DNA from 2 places in the Duganella sp. genome. Region 2 is predicted to be linked to the other one. Evidence: riboswitches for the same ligand, from Rfam matches in the RefSeq annotation. Region 2 holds a riboswitch; the other holds the start of a gene.

Region 1 (7,767 bases), on a different contig from region 2:
AGGGTGGAGCGGGCGCTGGCGGCCGTGCCGGGCGTTGACAAGGTCAGCGTCAACCTCGCCACCGAAATGGCACGGGTGGAATCTGCTGAGCCGGTCGACTTTGCGGTGCTGGCGCAGGCGGTCGACAAGGCTGGCTATCAAGCCTTGCCGTCCGAACCCGGCGTCGCCCCTGCTGCTGCCGTCGCCACGGCCACAAGCGGCGAAGCCAACACCGCTCCCGCTGCCGCCACCGTCACCAATGCTGCCGCTGCTGGTTCGGGCGCCGTCAGCCCGCCAGGCCGCCGCGTCTTGCCTGGGCCGTCCGGCGGCCTGGCCGTGTTGCTGGCCGCGCTGTTCTCGCTTCCTCTGCTGTTGCCGATGCTGCTGGAGCTGTTCGGCATCCACTGGATGCTGGACGGCCGCTTGCAATGGTTGCTGGCGACGCCGGTCCAATTCTGGCTGGGCGCGCGCTTCTATCGCGCCGGCTGGCTGGCCGCCCGCGCACGCAGCGGCAATATGGATCTGCTGGTGGCCATCGGCACCAGCGCCGCGTATGGCTTGAGCGTCTATCAGCTGCTGTCGGCCGCCGCCATGCCGCACCTGTACTTTGAAGCGTCCTCCGTCGTCATCACCCTGGTCCTGCTTGGCAAATGGCTGGAAGCGCGTGCCAAGCGCCAGACCACCGCCGCCATCCGCGCGCTGCAAACCTTGCGCCCTGAATCGGCGCGCGTGCGGCGCGATGGGCAGGACGTGGATGTTGCCATCAGCGATGTGCTGGTGGGAGACATCATCGTCATCCGCCCCGGCGAGCGCATCGCCGCCGATGGCGTCATCACTGAAGGCGCCAGTCATGTCGATGAAGCCTTGATCACCGGGGAAAGCCTGCCGGTGGCGCGTCATGCCGGCGAGCGTGTGACGGGCGGCGCCATCAACGGAGAAGGCCTGCTGCTGGTGCGCGTGACCGCCGTTGGCGCCGAAAGCACGCTGGCGCGCATCATCCGGCTGGTGGAAGACGCGCAGGCGGCCAAGGCGCCGGTGCAGCATCTGGTGGACCGGGTGAGTGCGGTATTCGTGCCGGTAGTGCTGGTGCTGGCGCTGCTGACCTTTGCCGGCTGGTGGCTGGCGGGGGGCGGTGCGGAGCAGGCCATCATCAACGCGGTGGCGGTGCTGGTGATTGCGTGTCCGTGTGCACTGGGATTGGCGACACCGGCCGCCATCATGGCCGGCACCGGCGTCGCCGCGCGTCACGGGATTCTGATCAAGGATGCGGAAGCGCTGGAACTGGCGCACCGCATCACTGCTGTGGCGTTTGACAAGACCGGCACGCTGACCGAAGGGCAGCCATCACTGGCCGTCCTCGCGCCTGCGCCTGGCGTCGATGAAGTGCGTCTGCTGGCGCTGGCCGCCGCCGTCCAACGCGGCAGCGAACATCCGCTGGCCCGCGCCGTCCAGCAAGCCGCCGCCACCCCGCTGAAAGCTGCCGATGTCAGCGCGCTGCCAGGGCGTGGTGTGGCGGCGACGGTGGATGGCGTCCGCCTGGTGCTGGGCAGCTCGCGGTTGATGCAGGAGCAGGGCATCGCGCTGTCCGCGCTGGCCGCACGCGCCGGCGAACTGGAACGCGCCGGCCACACCATCTCGTGGCTGGCCGACGCCGATGCGCACCAGCTGCTTGGCCTACTGGCCTTTGGTGACCGCATCAAGCCGCAGGCCCGCGCCGCCATCGATGTCCTGCACGCCATGCACATCGAAACCATCCTGCTCACCGGCGACAACCAGGGCAGTGCAAACACCGTCGGCAAACAACTCGGCATCCAGCGCGTCAACGCCAACATGCTACCGGCTGACAAAGCCAGCACGGTCGCGGCCCTGAAAGGCGCGGGCAGCACCATTGCCATGGTCGGTGACGGCATCAACGACGCGCCGGCGCTGGCTGCGGCGGACGTTGGCATCGCCATGTCCAGCGGCACCGACGTCGCCATGCACGCCGCCGGCATCACCCTGATGCGCGGCGATCCCGCACTGGTGGCCGCCGCCATCCAGATCTCGCGTCGCAGCTACAACAAAATCCGCCAGAACCTGTTCTGGGCCTTCATCTACAACCTGATCGGCATCCCGCTGGCCGCCTTCGGCCTGCTCAACCCCATGGTTGCCGGTGGCGCCATGGCACTGAGCTCGGTCAGCGTCATCAGCAACGCGCTCCTGCTGCGTCGCTGGAAACCGGAGAACCAACAATGAACATTGGCCAAGCCGCCAACGCCACCGGCGTTTCCGCCAAAATGATCCGCTACTACGAGAGCATCGCCCTGATCCCGCCCGGCAAGCGCACCGACGCCGGCTACCGCATCTACGGCGAGAACGACCTGCACACCCTGCGCTTCGTCAAACGCGCACGCCAGCTGGGCTTCTCGCTGGATCAGATCCGTGACCTGCTGTCGCTGTGGCAGAACAAAGAGCGCGCCAGCGCTGACGTCAAAACCATCGCCATGGGTCACGTAGCGCAACTCAACCAGCGCATTGCCGAACTGACCGAAATGCGCGACACCCTGCAGACACTGGCCAGCTGCTGCCACGGCGACCATCGTCCCGACTGTCCAATTCTCCAAAGCCTCGCCAGCTAACTCCGGGGTCAGGTCCGCCATTTCTACACGAGCTGGTCTGTAGCGGTCGCTACAGACCAGCTCGTGTAGAAATGGCGGACCTGACCCCGGATTTTCAGTATAATCTCGCCACGTTTTGGTGCCCGCGCGCCTGTCCAGGTGCGCAGTTAAACGGGAAACAGGAGCCTTCACCGGCCAGCCTGTGCTGCCCCCGCAACGGTCAACAAGCGTCGTCACATGACGACAACCCGCTTCGCTAAACCACTGTGCTTCATGCATGGGAAGGTCAGGCGGGGACGCTTGCCAGCCCGGATACCGGCCAAACAGGTGGAAATGCTCTATGCGTCACGAGCATTTCTGTTCATTCCGCTCACGGGGAGGTGAGTGGTTTGCGCCCTGATTTTCACAATCCGTCTATGCAAAATCTGCCTGCCGAGGCAGCGATTCATTCTATTGAAGCGCTGCTGTATTCCATTTCCAATGTGCTTTACCTACCGGTATTGCTGGGCATCGCCGCACTGGTGCTGCATATGCTGGTGTGCTTCGGCATCTTCGGCGCCGAGTGGCTGGAGCGCCGCCGCGGTGTACGCATGCTGGTCGCCACCGCCAGACAGGAAATGGCCGCCGTCGTCGCCGCCAAGGAGCACCAGCCAGCGCTGGACGCGCGCCTCGAACGCGTGGTGCAGCGCGCCGATGCCAGCGGCGTGCGCCGCCTCGATGGCGTGCGCTTCGTGGTGCGCGTCGGCCCTGCACTGGGCCTGATGGGCACCCTGATCCCGATGGGCATTTCGCTGGCCGGCCTCGCACAAGGCAATCTGCCGAAGATGGCCGAGTCCATGACCACCGCCTTCACCGCCACCGTGGTCGGCCTGGCGTGCAGCGTCAGCGCCTATGTGTTGACGCTGGTGCGCGAGCACTGGCTGCGCAGCGACCTGACCGAGATCGCCTTCGCCGCCGAAACCCTGCTGGCAGCGGAGGGCTGAGATGCGCTACCTGAACAAGCATCGCTATAGCCGCCACGGCGAGCATGGCGAAGATCCGCTATCGGGCGTGGCCAATCTGTTCGACGCCAGCATCGTGTTCATTGTGGCGATGATGCTGGCGCTGTTCTCGGCCTGGAATATGATGGACCTGCTGGACCCGAACTCGGAAGTCACCATCGCCAAGAAAACCGCCGACGGCCGGGTCGAAGTGCTGACCAAGAAGGGCGCGGAGATCAAGGTCAGCAAGGTAAGCGACAAACCGCTGTCCGGATCAGGCAAGCGCCTGGGCACGGCGTACCAGCTGCCGGATGGGAAGGTGATCTATGTTCCGGAATAAGCTGTGGGCCTTGCTTGTCTTGTTGCTGTGCGTAGCCGGCGACGTGCGGTCCGCGCAGGCGCCGCGTACCCTGGCATTGATGCTGGGCGACGTGGAGTCGCGACCCACCGTGCTGGCGGTGCGCGGTCTTCAGGATGAATTGAAGGCGCTGAATCTCAGCATCCGCATTGTGCCGGTAAACGGTCTGACGCCGGCCGACCGTAGCGCGTTGGCCTCCGCCGACGTGGCGGTCATCAACGTCAAGGGCCGCCAGGCCATGGCCGGCCTGACCGCCGAATTGCAGGCGCTGCAAAAGGCGCGCAAGCCGGTGTTTGCGGTGGGCGCCATCGACGACAGCTTGCGCGAGCTGGGTGTGCGCGATGATAAAACCATCCAGGCCTATCACGCCGAGGGCGGCGTGGAAAACATCGGTAATATGCTGCGCTATATCCTGCGCAGCAGCTTCGGCTCTACGGTCAGCGTGGCGCCGGTGCACGCGATGCCGGAGGCTGGCCTGTATGACGTGCAGGCCAATCGCACCGTCGGCAGCTACGACGACTATGTGCGCGGTTACGCGCACCACAAACCGGGCGCGCCGTGGATCGCCGTGCCGTTCTACCGCGCCAGTCTGGTGGCAGGACAAACGCTGCCGCTGGCCGCTATGGTTGCGCGCCTGGAGGCCAGCGGCTACAACGTGGCGCCGGTTTTTGGCTATCCGTATGAAGTCCCTCTGAAGCTGCTGCTGGACGAAAACGGCAAGAGCCGCGTCGACCTGATCGTCGCGCTGGGCATGAAGGTGGGCGGCACCGCCAGCGTGAGCGCGCTGCTCGACCAGCTTGGCGTGCCGGCGATTAACGCCATCACGCTGAGTCAGCAGACCTATGCGCAGTGGCAGGATTCCAAAGTGGGCCTGGACATCATCGAGCGCACCTGGCAACTGGCCGGCGCCGAGGCGGCGGGCCTGATCCAGCCAACCGTGGTCGCCAGCCGCGAACGCATCAGCGATGCGCAGACCGGCCTGGCCTACGTGGAGGAGACGCCGATTGCGGAGCGCATCGAGCGTCTCAACGAACGCGTGGCCGCCTGGCTGGCGCTACGCCAGCAGGCCAATCGCGACAAGCGTGTGGCCATGATTTACTTTAACTATCCGCATGGTTCCGAGACCATCGGCGCGGCTTACCTTAACGTGCTGCCGGAAAGCCTGTGGCAGATCGCCCAGCGTCTCAAGCACGACGGCTACCGCACCGGCGACGCACTGCCGGCCAGCGAAGGCGAGCTGCAAGGCGAGATCCAGAAGTGGGGCAATTACCCCGGCAAGTCCAAGGGCGATTACATGGCGGGTCTGAAGCATCTGGCCGAAAGCGGCCAGGCCTTGCTGGTGCCGCTGTCCGACTACCAGCAGTGGTTCGCCAGACTGCCGCAACCGCTGCGCGCATCGATCGAACGGTCGTGGGGCAAGCCGGAGCAGGCGCCGGTCCTGTGGCGCAACGTCCAGGGCGAGGCCTTCTTCGTCTATCCTGCACGCCGCTTCGGCAATGTGCTGATGGCGCCGCAGCCAGGCCGCGCATGGGAGCAGAATCTGGAGAAGCTGCACAATGAGGTCAGCATGCCGCCATCGCACGAGTACATCGCGTTTTATCTGTGGCTGCAGAAGGACTTCAAGGCGCACGCCGTCATGCATATCGGCACCCACGGCACGCAGGAATGGCTGACCGGTAAAGAGGCAGGCCTGTCCGACAGCGATCCGTCCGAGGCGTTGATCGGCGCCATGCCCAACATCTATCCTTATGTGATGGACGACGTGGGCGAAGGCATCCAGGCCAAGCGCCGCGGCATGGCAACCATCATCGATCATATGACGCCGCCGTTCGATGTCGCCGGTTTGAATCCCGATTTGCGCGAACTGGGTGCACTGCTGAACGACTACCGCGTGGCCGAACAAAAAAGCCCGCTGCTGGCCGCCAGCCATCTGAAAGCCATCAACCGGCTTGCTGCCAAGAGCGGCGTGTTGAAGGACATGAAGAAGTCGGAACTGAAATCGGAAGCCGATATGGAAGGGCTGGAAGAATACCTCGATGATACCGGCAACAAGCTGACGCCATTCGGCCTGCATACCTTCGGCGTAGCGCCCGCACCCGAACAGCGCAATGCCACCGCGCGTGCGGTGGTGAGCCTCGATAACGCCTCCACGCCAGAGCAGAAGCTGAAACGCATCTCACAGCTGGAAGCGGATATCGAACAAAGCGCGCAACTGGAGCTGGACCGCCTGATGCAGGCGCTGTCGGGCCGCTACATTCCGACCGGCGCCAGCGCAGACCTGGTGCGTAATCCGAACGCGCTGCCGACCGGCCGTAATTTCTTCGGCCTCGATCCCTCGCGCATTCCGAGCAAGACTACTTATGAAGCCGGCGCCAAACTGGGGCAGCAACTGGTGGAAGACTACCGCAAGCGCCACGGCGCCTATCCGGAAAAGCTCAGCATGAACTTGTGGGGCGTCGAGACCTCGCGCCATGAAGGCGTGATGGAAGCGCAGGCCATGTCGCTGATGGGTATCCGGCCGACATGGGACGAACGTGGCCGCGTCACCGGCGTGGAAGCGCTGAGCCGCAAGCAGATGGGCCGTCCGCGTGTGGATGTGACGCTGGTGTCCTCCGGCCTGTTCCGCGACCTGTTCCCCAACTTGCTGACGTTGATGGATCAAGCCGCGCAACTGGCACAGAAGCAGGACGATGAAGGCGGCAACGTCATGGCAGCGCACAGCCGCAAGACCGCCGCCGCGCTGAGCGCGAGCGGCGTTTCAGCGGAGGAGGCGCAGCGCATGGCATCGGTGCGCATCTTCGGCGTGCCAAGCGGCGCATACGGCACGCAGATCGAAAAACTGATCCCGCTGACCAACGCCTGGCAGAACGAGAAGGAAGTGGCGGACGTCTTCATCAACCGCATGAGTCATCCGTTCGGCGCCGGCTACTGGGGCGACGACAAGGCCAATCCGGATCAGCGGCGTGCCCTGTTCAAACAGGCGCTGTCCGGCAGTCAGATTGCGCTGCACAGCCGCTCCAGCAATCTGTTTGCGACGCTGGATAACGATGACTTCTTCCAGTATCTCGGCGGCACCGCGATGGCGATCCGCAGCGTGGACGGCAAGACGCCGGAAGTGATGGTCAGCGACCTGGCCAACCCGCGCCGGGCGACGCACAAGACGCTGGAACAGTACATGGGGCAGGAGATGCAGTCGCGCTACCTGAATCCCCGCTGGGCCGACAGCATGCTGAAGGAAGGCTATTCCGGCGCGCGCTACATCAACCGCGTGGTGGACTATCTGTGGGCGTGGCAGGTGACAGTGCCGGAAGTGGTCGATGACGGCAAGTGGCAGCGCATGTACGATACCTACGTGGCCGACCGCCATGGTCTGAAGGTGCGCGAGCGCTTTGCCGCCGCCGGCAACCTGCGCGCCTTCCAGGCCGTGACCGATCGCATGCTGAGCGCCATCGAGCGTGGCTACTGGAAGCCGAGTGACGCAGTGTTCAGAAAACTGGAGCAAATGAATGCTATCGCCATCAAGGATGCCGGCGTCTCGTGCAGTGCCGACTCCTGCAGCAAGGCGACCTTAAAAATAGCCCCGCAATTCAACGCGGACTTCGTTCCAAACGTTGGCACCAATGCTACTATCATCCGAGGAGCTGTAAACGCCGCACGACCTGGCGGCGCGGCACCTTCACCGCAGGTGGCGATGCAAAACGCCGCCGCCGAGTTGAAGGCCTTGCAGGCCAAGGCCGAAACGCAGCAACCGCCCGCGCCGCGACCAGCGGCCAAGAACAAACCTGAAGCAGCAGACGCCAGCGTCAGCGGCTTTGAAATGCAAACCCTGTCCAACCTGACGCCGGTGCAAAAG
Region 2 (7,767 bases):
TTTTCCTTTTCCAGCTCCTGCCGCATCGAGCGGCCCTGCCCATACAGCATATCGTCGACGCGCCAGCCGGCTTCCTCATCCACCAGCACGAAACGGATTTGCCGCTCATAGGCGGAACCCATGTCGGGATTGATGTTGAAGCTGGCCTCGATGATGTTGTCGCCGGCGCGCGTGACCTTGAAGTGCGCACGTTCGAAATCCAGCGTCGGCGGCACCTCCTGCGCATCGAGGAATACATCGCCATCGGCGCCGTAGCCGCAGATATCGTCGCCGCGCGACAGGCTGTCGCACAGCTGCAGGTTGGCGTCGACCAGCGCTTCCAGCGCTTTCGAAAAGAAAGACCCGGACGGCAGCTGGCTCGCCTGCCGCGCCTCCGGCCGCGCCAGATGGTCCTTGTAGAAGTTGGTGATGAGATCGAGCTGCTGCTGCTTCACCGACCAGGCGATATCGGCAATCAGTCCCACGATGGCGAACACGAACAACAAGACGCCCACCGGCACCAAGCGTTTTTTATTGATCTTCATGTTGCGGTCCGGAGTTTTTTGATGTCCTGCATGGGAGGCGCGCCAAACAGGCGGCGGTACTCGCGGCTGAATTGCGAGGCGCTTTCGTAGCCGACCTTGTAGGCGGCGGTGGTGGCGTCGACATCGCCGTTCAGCAGCAGGGTGCGCGCCTGCTGCAGCCGCAGCTGCTTTTGATACTGCATCGGCCCCATGGTGGTCACCGCCTTGAAGCGGTGGTGCAGACTGGAGACGCTCATATGGGTGGCCTGCGCCAGGTCTTCCACCTTGACTGGCTGGTCGTAATGGTCCTTGAGCCAGGCGATGGCTTTGCTGATGCCGCGGTCCTGCTGATCCAGTACGATGTTCTGATACAGATGACGGCCGTCGGGACCGGTCAGCATACGGTAGATGATTTCGCGCTTCAGGCCCACCGCCAGGAAGGCCGCTTCCGCCGCCGGCGCGCGCAGCAGGCGCACCAGCTGGTATAAGGCTTCCTGCAAAGCGTCGTCGGTGCGGCCGACGAAGGCGCCGCGCTCCGGCTGCTGCGAGTCGATGCTGACTTGCGCCTCCAGCACAATGGCCGCAATCTCCTGCGGATCGAGTTCAATATTCAGCAGCAGGTAGGGCTTGTCCGGCGTGGCATTGATGATGTGGCCGGAAGCAGGCATGTCGACCGATACCGCCAGATACTCGCCGGGGCCGTAATCAAGCACCTCATCGGCCAGGATCACGCGCTTGTGCCCCTGCAGGATCACGCAGCACGAAGGTTTGAGCACGCCCTTGGTAACGGGCGTGGGATGCGAAGAACGCAGCAGCGATAAAAATGGAATGCTGGTCGCCACCCGCCGCTCGTCCAGCGCGTACTGCTGGACGATGTCGATCATGTGATCGAGCCGCGTGGGGGCGAGGTCGCGTTTCATTTTATTTCAACAGCGGCACCAGGTATTTGCCGGTGACGCTGGCCGGGTTGGCCGCCACTTCTTCCGGCGAGCCGCTGGCGATGATCTTGCCGCCGCCGGCGCCGCCTTCCGGACCCAGGTCGACGATCCAGTCGGCGGTTTTGATCACGTCCAGATTGTGCTCGATGATGACCAGCGTGTTGCCCTGGTCGCGCAGGCGGTGGATCACCTTCAGCAGCAGGTCGATATCGTGGAAGTGCAGACCGGTGGTCGGCTCGTCCAGGATGTACAGCGTGCGGCCGGTGTCGCGCTTGGACAGTTCCAGCGACAGCTTGACCCGCTGCGCCTCGCCGCCCGACAGCGTGGTGGCACTCTGACCCAGCTTGATGTAGCCCAGACCCACATCGAGCAGCGTATGCAGCTTGCGCGCGATCAGCGGCACCGGTTTGAAGAACTCGTGCGCGTCTTCCACCGTCATGTCGAGGATTTCGGTGATGTTCTTGCCCTTGTAGTGCACTTCCAGCGTTTCGCGGTTATAGCGCTTGCCGTGGCAGACGTCGCACGGCACGTACACGTCCGGCAGGAAGTGCATTTCCACTTTCAGCACGCCGTCGCCCTGGCAAGCCTCGCAGCGGCCGCCCTTGACGTTGAACGAGAACCGGCCGGCGCTGTAGCCGCGTTCCTTCGCGGTCGGCACGGTGGCGAACAGCTCGCGGATCGGCGTGAACAGGCCGGTGTAGGTGGCCGGATTCGAACGCGGCGTGCGGCCGATCGGCGCCTGGTCGACCGAGATCACCTTGTCGAAGTGTTCCAGGCCGGCGATGGCGTCGTGCGGCGCAGGCTCGGTCTGCGAGCCGTACAGGTGGCGCGACAGCGCGGGGAACAGCGTGTCGTTGATCAGGGTCGACTTGCCGGAGCCGGAGACGCCGGTCACGCAAGTCATCAGGCCGACCGGCAGCTTCAGATTCACCTTCTTCAGGTTGTTGCCGGTGGCGCCGGTGATCACCAGCTGCTTGTCGGGATCGGCCACGTGGCGCTTCTTCGGCACTTCGATCTTGCGCGTGCCGCTCAGGTACTGTGCGGTCAGCGATTTCTTGTTCTTCAGGATGTCCTTGAGCGAACCGGCGGCGATCACGTCGCCGCCATGCACGCCGGCGCCCGGACCCATGTCGACGATGTAATCGGCGGTGCGGATAGCGTCTTCGTCGTGCTCCACCACCAGCACGCTGTTGCCGATGTCGCGCAGGTGTTTCAGGGTGTCGATCAGACGGTCGTTGTCGCGCTGGTGCAGGCCGATGGACGGCTCATCCAGCACGTACATCACGCCGGTCAGCCCGGAGCCGATCTGCGAGGCCAGACGGATACGCTGCGCTTCGCCGCCGGACAGGGTGTCGGCGCTGCGGTCCAGCGACAGATAATCGAGGCCGACGTTGTTGAGGAACTGCAGGCGCGAGATGATCTCTTTCACCACACGGTCGGCAATCTCCTTCTTGGCGCCGCGCAGCTTCAGCTGCTCGAAGAAGGACAGCGTTTCACGCAGCGGCTTCTCCGCGATTTCGTAGATGGCCTTTTCCTGCTTGCCGGTGCCGACCTTGACGTAACGCGCTTCCACGCGCAGGCGCGCGCCTTCGCACGATGGGCATTTCTTCTCGTTGATGAATTTGGCCAGTTCCTCTTTCACCGCCATCGAATCGGTTTCGCGGTAACGGCGCGCCAGATTGTTCACCACACCTTCAAAGGTGTGTTCCTTGACCACGGTGCGGCCGCGCTCATTGATGTAGGTGAACGGGATCTGCTGCTTGCCGGAGCCGTTCAGCACCACTTCCTGCGCGGTCTTCGGCAGTTTTTCAAACGGCAGGTCCAGATCGAATTCGTAGTACGCCGCCAGATTGGACAGCATCGAGAAGTAGAACTGGTTGCGGCGGTCCCACCCCTTCACCGCGCCGGACGCCAGCGACAGGTTGGGGAAGGCGACGATGCGCTTCGGATCGAAGAACTCGATGTGACCGAGGCCGTCGCATTCCGGGCAGGCGCCCATCGGGTTATTGAAGGAGAACAGGCGCGGCTCCAGCTCCTGCAGCGAATAGCCGCAGGTGTTGCAGGCGAACTTGTTGGAATAGACATGCTCCGTGCCGTTATCCATTTCCAACGCGACGGCACGACCGTCGGCCAGGCGCAGCGCGGTTTCAAAGCTCTCGGCCAGGCGCTGCTTGATGTCGGCGCTGACCTTGACGCGGTCGATCACCACGTCGATGGTGTGCTTCTCGGTTTTCTTCAGCTTCGGCAGGTCTTCCACTTCGTAGATTTTGGCGTCATGCGTGCCGCTCTGCACGCGGAAGCGGATGAAGCCCTGCGCCTGCATTTGCTCGAACAGGTCTGAGTGTTCGCCCTTGCGGTTGGCCACCACCGGCGCCAGGATCATCAGCTTGGTGCCTTCGGGCAGGGCCAGCACCGCGTCCACCATCTGCGACACGGTCTGCGCGGCCAGCGCCTGGTCCGGGTGGTTGATGCAGTAAGGCGTGCCGACGCGCGCGTACAGCAGACGCAGATAATCGTGGATCTCGGTCACGGTGCCGACGGTCGAACGCGGGTTGTGCGAGGTGGCTTTCTGCTCGATCGAGATGGCCGGCGACAGGCCCTCGATCAGATCCACGTCCGGTTTTTCCATCAGCTGCAGGAACTGGCGGGCATAGGCGGACAGCGATTCCACATAGCGGCGCTGGCCTTCGGCGTACAGCGTGTCAAACGCCAGCGACGATTTGCCGGAGCCGGACAGACCGGTGATCACAATCAGCTTGTTACGTGGCAGGTCGAGATTGATGTTTTTCAGGTTGTGCGTGCGTGCGCCGCGAATGCGGATCTGTTCCATGGGATTTTTGCCTTTAGAGTCAACCCATAACTATAGCCGGGTTTGATTACTTGCGCCGACCTTGGACTGGATCGTGCCGGCGGGCGCGCGATACTGTATATAATACCAGTATTTTCTTGCGGCGTTTCAACTTACCTGATGTTGACGTTGCTGCAATGCTTCACCAATCATCACCAGCACCGGGCCGTGCGCCGCTTCCAGCCCGCGCGCCAGGTCGGCCAGGGTGAGGCGCAGGACGCGCTGGTCGGCGCGGCTGCAGTTTTCCACCACCACCACTGGCAGGTCGGGCCGCCGGCCTTCGGCCAGCAGACGGCCGGCAGTGGCGGCAGCTTCGCGTCCGCCCATGTACTGCACCAGCGTGTCGGTTTCCGGCAGCGCCGGGTGGTCCGGCTCATCGGGCGCGGTGCTGGAAGTGAAGAAGGCCACGCTGCGCGCCAGTCCGCGCTTGGTCAGCGGCTGCTTGGTGGCCGCCGCCGCGGCCAGCGCGGTGGTAATCCCGGGCACCACTTCCACCTCAATGCCTTCCGCTTCCAGCGCGCGCAATTCCTCGTCGGCGCGGCCGAACAGCATCGGGTCACCGCCCTTGAGGCGCACCACGCACTGGTAGCGCCGCGCGCAATCGATCAGCTGTTGATTGATGACGGCTTGCGCGGTGGAGCGCTGGCCGGAGCGCTTGCCGACCGAGATCAGGTCCGCGTCCGGGCACAACGCCAGCATCTCTGGCGTGACCAGCGCATCGTACAGCACCACCTCGGCCTGCGCCAGCAGACGCGCACCGCGCACCGTAATCAGGTCGGCCGCGCCGGGCCCTGCTCCGATCAAATACACTTTTCCCAGCGCTGACATAGATATCCTTTCGTGTGTGCCAGTGCGCATGATACCGGCTGGCGCGTCTTCGGTGTTCCGCTTGGCAGGCGTTGCCGGCGTGGTGTAAGATGCAACGCTTGGGTGCGCCCATCCCTGTCCGGGGATGGCGTTAAACGGGAAACCGGTGTGAATCCGGTGCAGCCCCCGCTGCTGTAAGCCAGACGACTCCGTCATCACGTCACTGCGATAAACCGCGGGAAGACACGGAGAAGGATGAAGGCGAGCCAGAATACCGGCCCAAAAAGTCAGCACCATCCCCGGGGTGACGGGAAGCCGCTGTCGACCGGCTATTGGCGTCCCGCATTCCTGTCGACCGTCTTTTCTTCCTCCCGCTGGTGTCCGTATAGACCATTCGACGGGAGGTTTCGAATGCATATCATGGAAGGCTTTTTGCCGCCGGCGCACGCGCTCGGGTGGACGGCCGTTTCCTTGCCTTTTCTGGCCTGGGGCTTGCGCTCCGTGGGCCGCGACCTGCACGCGCATCCGGAGCGGCGCATGCTGCTGGGCGTTGCGGCGGCGTTCGCGTTCTTGTTATCCGCACTGAAGCTGCCGTCGGTGACGGGCAGCTGTTCGCATCCGACCGGCGTTGGCCTGGGGGCGGCGCTGTTCGGGCCTGCGGCCATGGTGCCGGTGGGCTTTGTGGTGCTGCTGTTTCAGGCGCTGCTGATGGCGCATGGCGGCTTGACCACACTGGGCGCCAATGTGTTCTCGATGGCGGTGGTGGGGCCGTTCGTCTCGTATGGCGTGCTGCGTGCGGCGGCCTGTATGGGCCTGTCGCGTTCCGCATCGGTATTCCTGGCGGCCTGCCTGGGCGATCTGGCCACCTATGTCACGACCTCGCTGCAGCTGGCGCTGGCGTTTCCTGCGGCGGTGGGTGGTGTGGGCGTGTCGTTTGCCAAGTTCGCCGGCATCTTCGCCCTGACGCAGGTGCCGATCGCCATCAGCGAAGGCTTGCTGACGGTGCTGGTGGTGAATGCCATGGTGCGCTTCAATGCGCACGAACTGCGCGCCCTGCCGGTGATGAAGGGGGATGCATGAAGCTGCGCACCCTGATGCTGTGCGCTGCCATTGTGCTGTTGACAGTGCTGCCATTGTGGCTGGTGAACGTACCGGCCGCATTCGGCGGCGCCGATGCGCGTGCGCAGCAGGCCATTGGCGATATCGCGCCGGATTACACGCCGTGGTTCGCGCCGATTCTTGAACCGGCCAGCGAGGAAATCGCCTCGCTGCTGTTTGCGCTGCAGGCGGCGATCGGCGCTGGCGTCATTGGCTACTGGCTCGGCTTCTCGGTCGCGCGCGAGCGGACCAGGCGCGATGCCAGGCGGGATCACCGTGCTGATTGAATCGTCGGCCTACGCCAATCGCTGGCGCGTTGTGGCGCCGTCTGCCAAGGCGCTGTTTGCGCTGGCGGGCATCGTCGCGGCGTGGCTGGCGCGCAGCCCGGCCGTCTTGTGGGCGTTGACCTTCGCGCTGCTGCTGGCGGCCTTGCTCGGCGCCCGTGTGCCGGCGCGCACCTATCTCGCCGCCGCGTTGCCGCCGCTGGGATTCCTGCTGCTCTCCTGCCTCTCCATGCTGTTTGGCCCGGACGCGCAAGGCAACTGGCGCTGGTCCGCCGTCATGCTGCCTGCCGTCACGCATACCGCCTTGCGTTCGCTGGCCATGCTGGCCGCCCTGCTGGGCCTCATCCTCACCACGCCGCTGCCCGACCTGCTGGCGCTGATGCGCCGCCTGCGCACGCCGGCACTGCTGCTGGACATGATGGTGCTGTGCTACCGCATGCTGCACGTCCTGCGCCAGGCGTGGGACGAAAGCACGACAGCGCAGAGCGCGCGTCTCGGCTATCGCGGCTGGCGCGAGGCGTGGCGGTCAACTGGCATGCTGGCCGGGCAAATGGCTGTGCAAGTTTGGCAGCGTGCCGCCGCTCTGCAAATGGCTGCCGATGCTCGCGCCTTCCAGGGCGCTTTGCGCTTCCTGCCTGCCGCCTATCCGCAAGCGCGGCGCCAGCAGGCGTGGGCTGCACTGGGCGGCGCCATCATGATCGCCATCGGCGCGGGAGACCGCTGGTGAACGCCCCATTGCTCGAACTGGAAGCCGTCGACCACCGCTACCCGGACGGCAGCATCGGCCTGCAAGCCTGCAGCCTGGCGCTGCATCGGGGTCGCCGCTACGCCCTGCTGGGCGCTAACGGCGCCGGCAAAACCACCGTGCTGCAGCACCTCAACGGTCTGCTGCGGCCCGGCGCCGGCCAACTGCGCATCGACGGCCAGGCTTTTGATTACAGCCGCGCCGGACTCACCGCGTTGCGTCGGCGTGTCGGCCTCGTGTTCCAGAATCCGGATCGCCAGTTGTTTTCAGCGGTGGTGGAGGAAGACGTTTCCTTCGGCCCGCTCAACTTGGGGCTGCCCGTCGAAGAAGTGCGCGCCCGGGTCCGCGAGGCGCTGCAAGCGGTCGGACTGCGCGACCACGCGCGCCGTCCGGTGCACCAACTCAGCTTCGGCCAGAAAAAGCGCGTGTGTATCGCCGGCGTCCTCGCCATGCAACCGGACGTGCTGCTGCTGGATGAGCCGATGGCCGGCCTGGATGCCGCCATGCAGGCCGAGCTCACGACGCTGCTGGATCGCCCCGGCGT

The links. A riboswitch is a leader RNA that binds a small molecule or an ion and turns the genes downstream of it on or off. The one in region 2 is predicted to bind cobalamin.
Region 1: another riboswitch for cobalamin. It lies ahead of ABDW57_RS26825 (MotA/TolQ/ExbB proton channel family protein); the one in region 2 lies ahead of ABDW57_RS15375 (energy-coupling factor ABC transporter permease).

The regions. Positions count from the first base shown of each region.
Region 1 is NZ_JBCNLB010000029.1:16,545-24,311, forward strand. It holds gene ABDW57_RS26815 (heavy metal translocating P-type ATPase) at 1-2,214, shown strand, start outside; gene cueR (Cu(I)-responsive transcriptional regulator) at 2,211-2,597, shown strand; cobalamin riboswitch at 2,697-2,915, shown strand; gene ABDW57_RS26825 (MotA/TolQ/ExbB proton channel family protein) at 2,993-3,559, shown strand; gene ABDW57_RS26830 (DUF2149 domain-containing protein) at 3,561-3,896, shown strand; gene ABDW57_RS26835 (cobaltochelatase subunit CobN) at 3,883-7,767, shown strand, end outside.
Region 2 is NZ_JBCNLB010000007.1:213,023-220,789, forward strand. It holds gene ABDW57_RS15355 (hypothetical protein) at 1-524, opposite strand, end outside; gene ABDW57_RS15360 (AraC family transcriptional regulator) at 521-1,423, opposite strand; gene uvrA (excinuclease ABC subunit UvrA) at 1,425-4,271, opposite strand; gene cobA (uroporphyrinogen-III C-methyltransferase) at 4,398-5,117, opposite strand; cobalamin riboswitch at 5,201-5,394, shown strand; gene ABDW57_RS15375 (energy-coupling factor ABC transporter permease) at 5,508-6,176, shown strand; gene ABDW57_RS15380 (energy-coupling factor ABC transporter substrate-binding protein) at 6,173-6,481, shown strand; gene cbiQ (cobalt ECF transporter T component CbiQ) at 6,453-7,205, shown strand; gene ABDW57_RS15390 (ATP-binding cassette domain-containing protein) at 7,202-7,767, shown strand, end outside.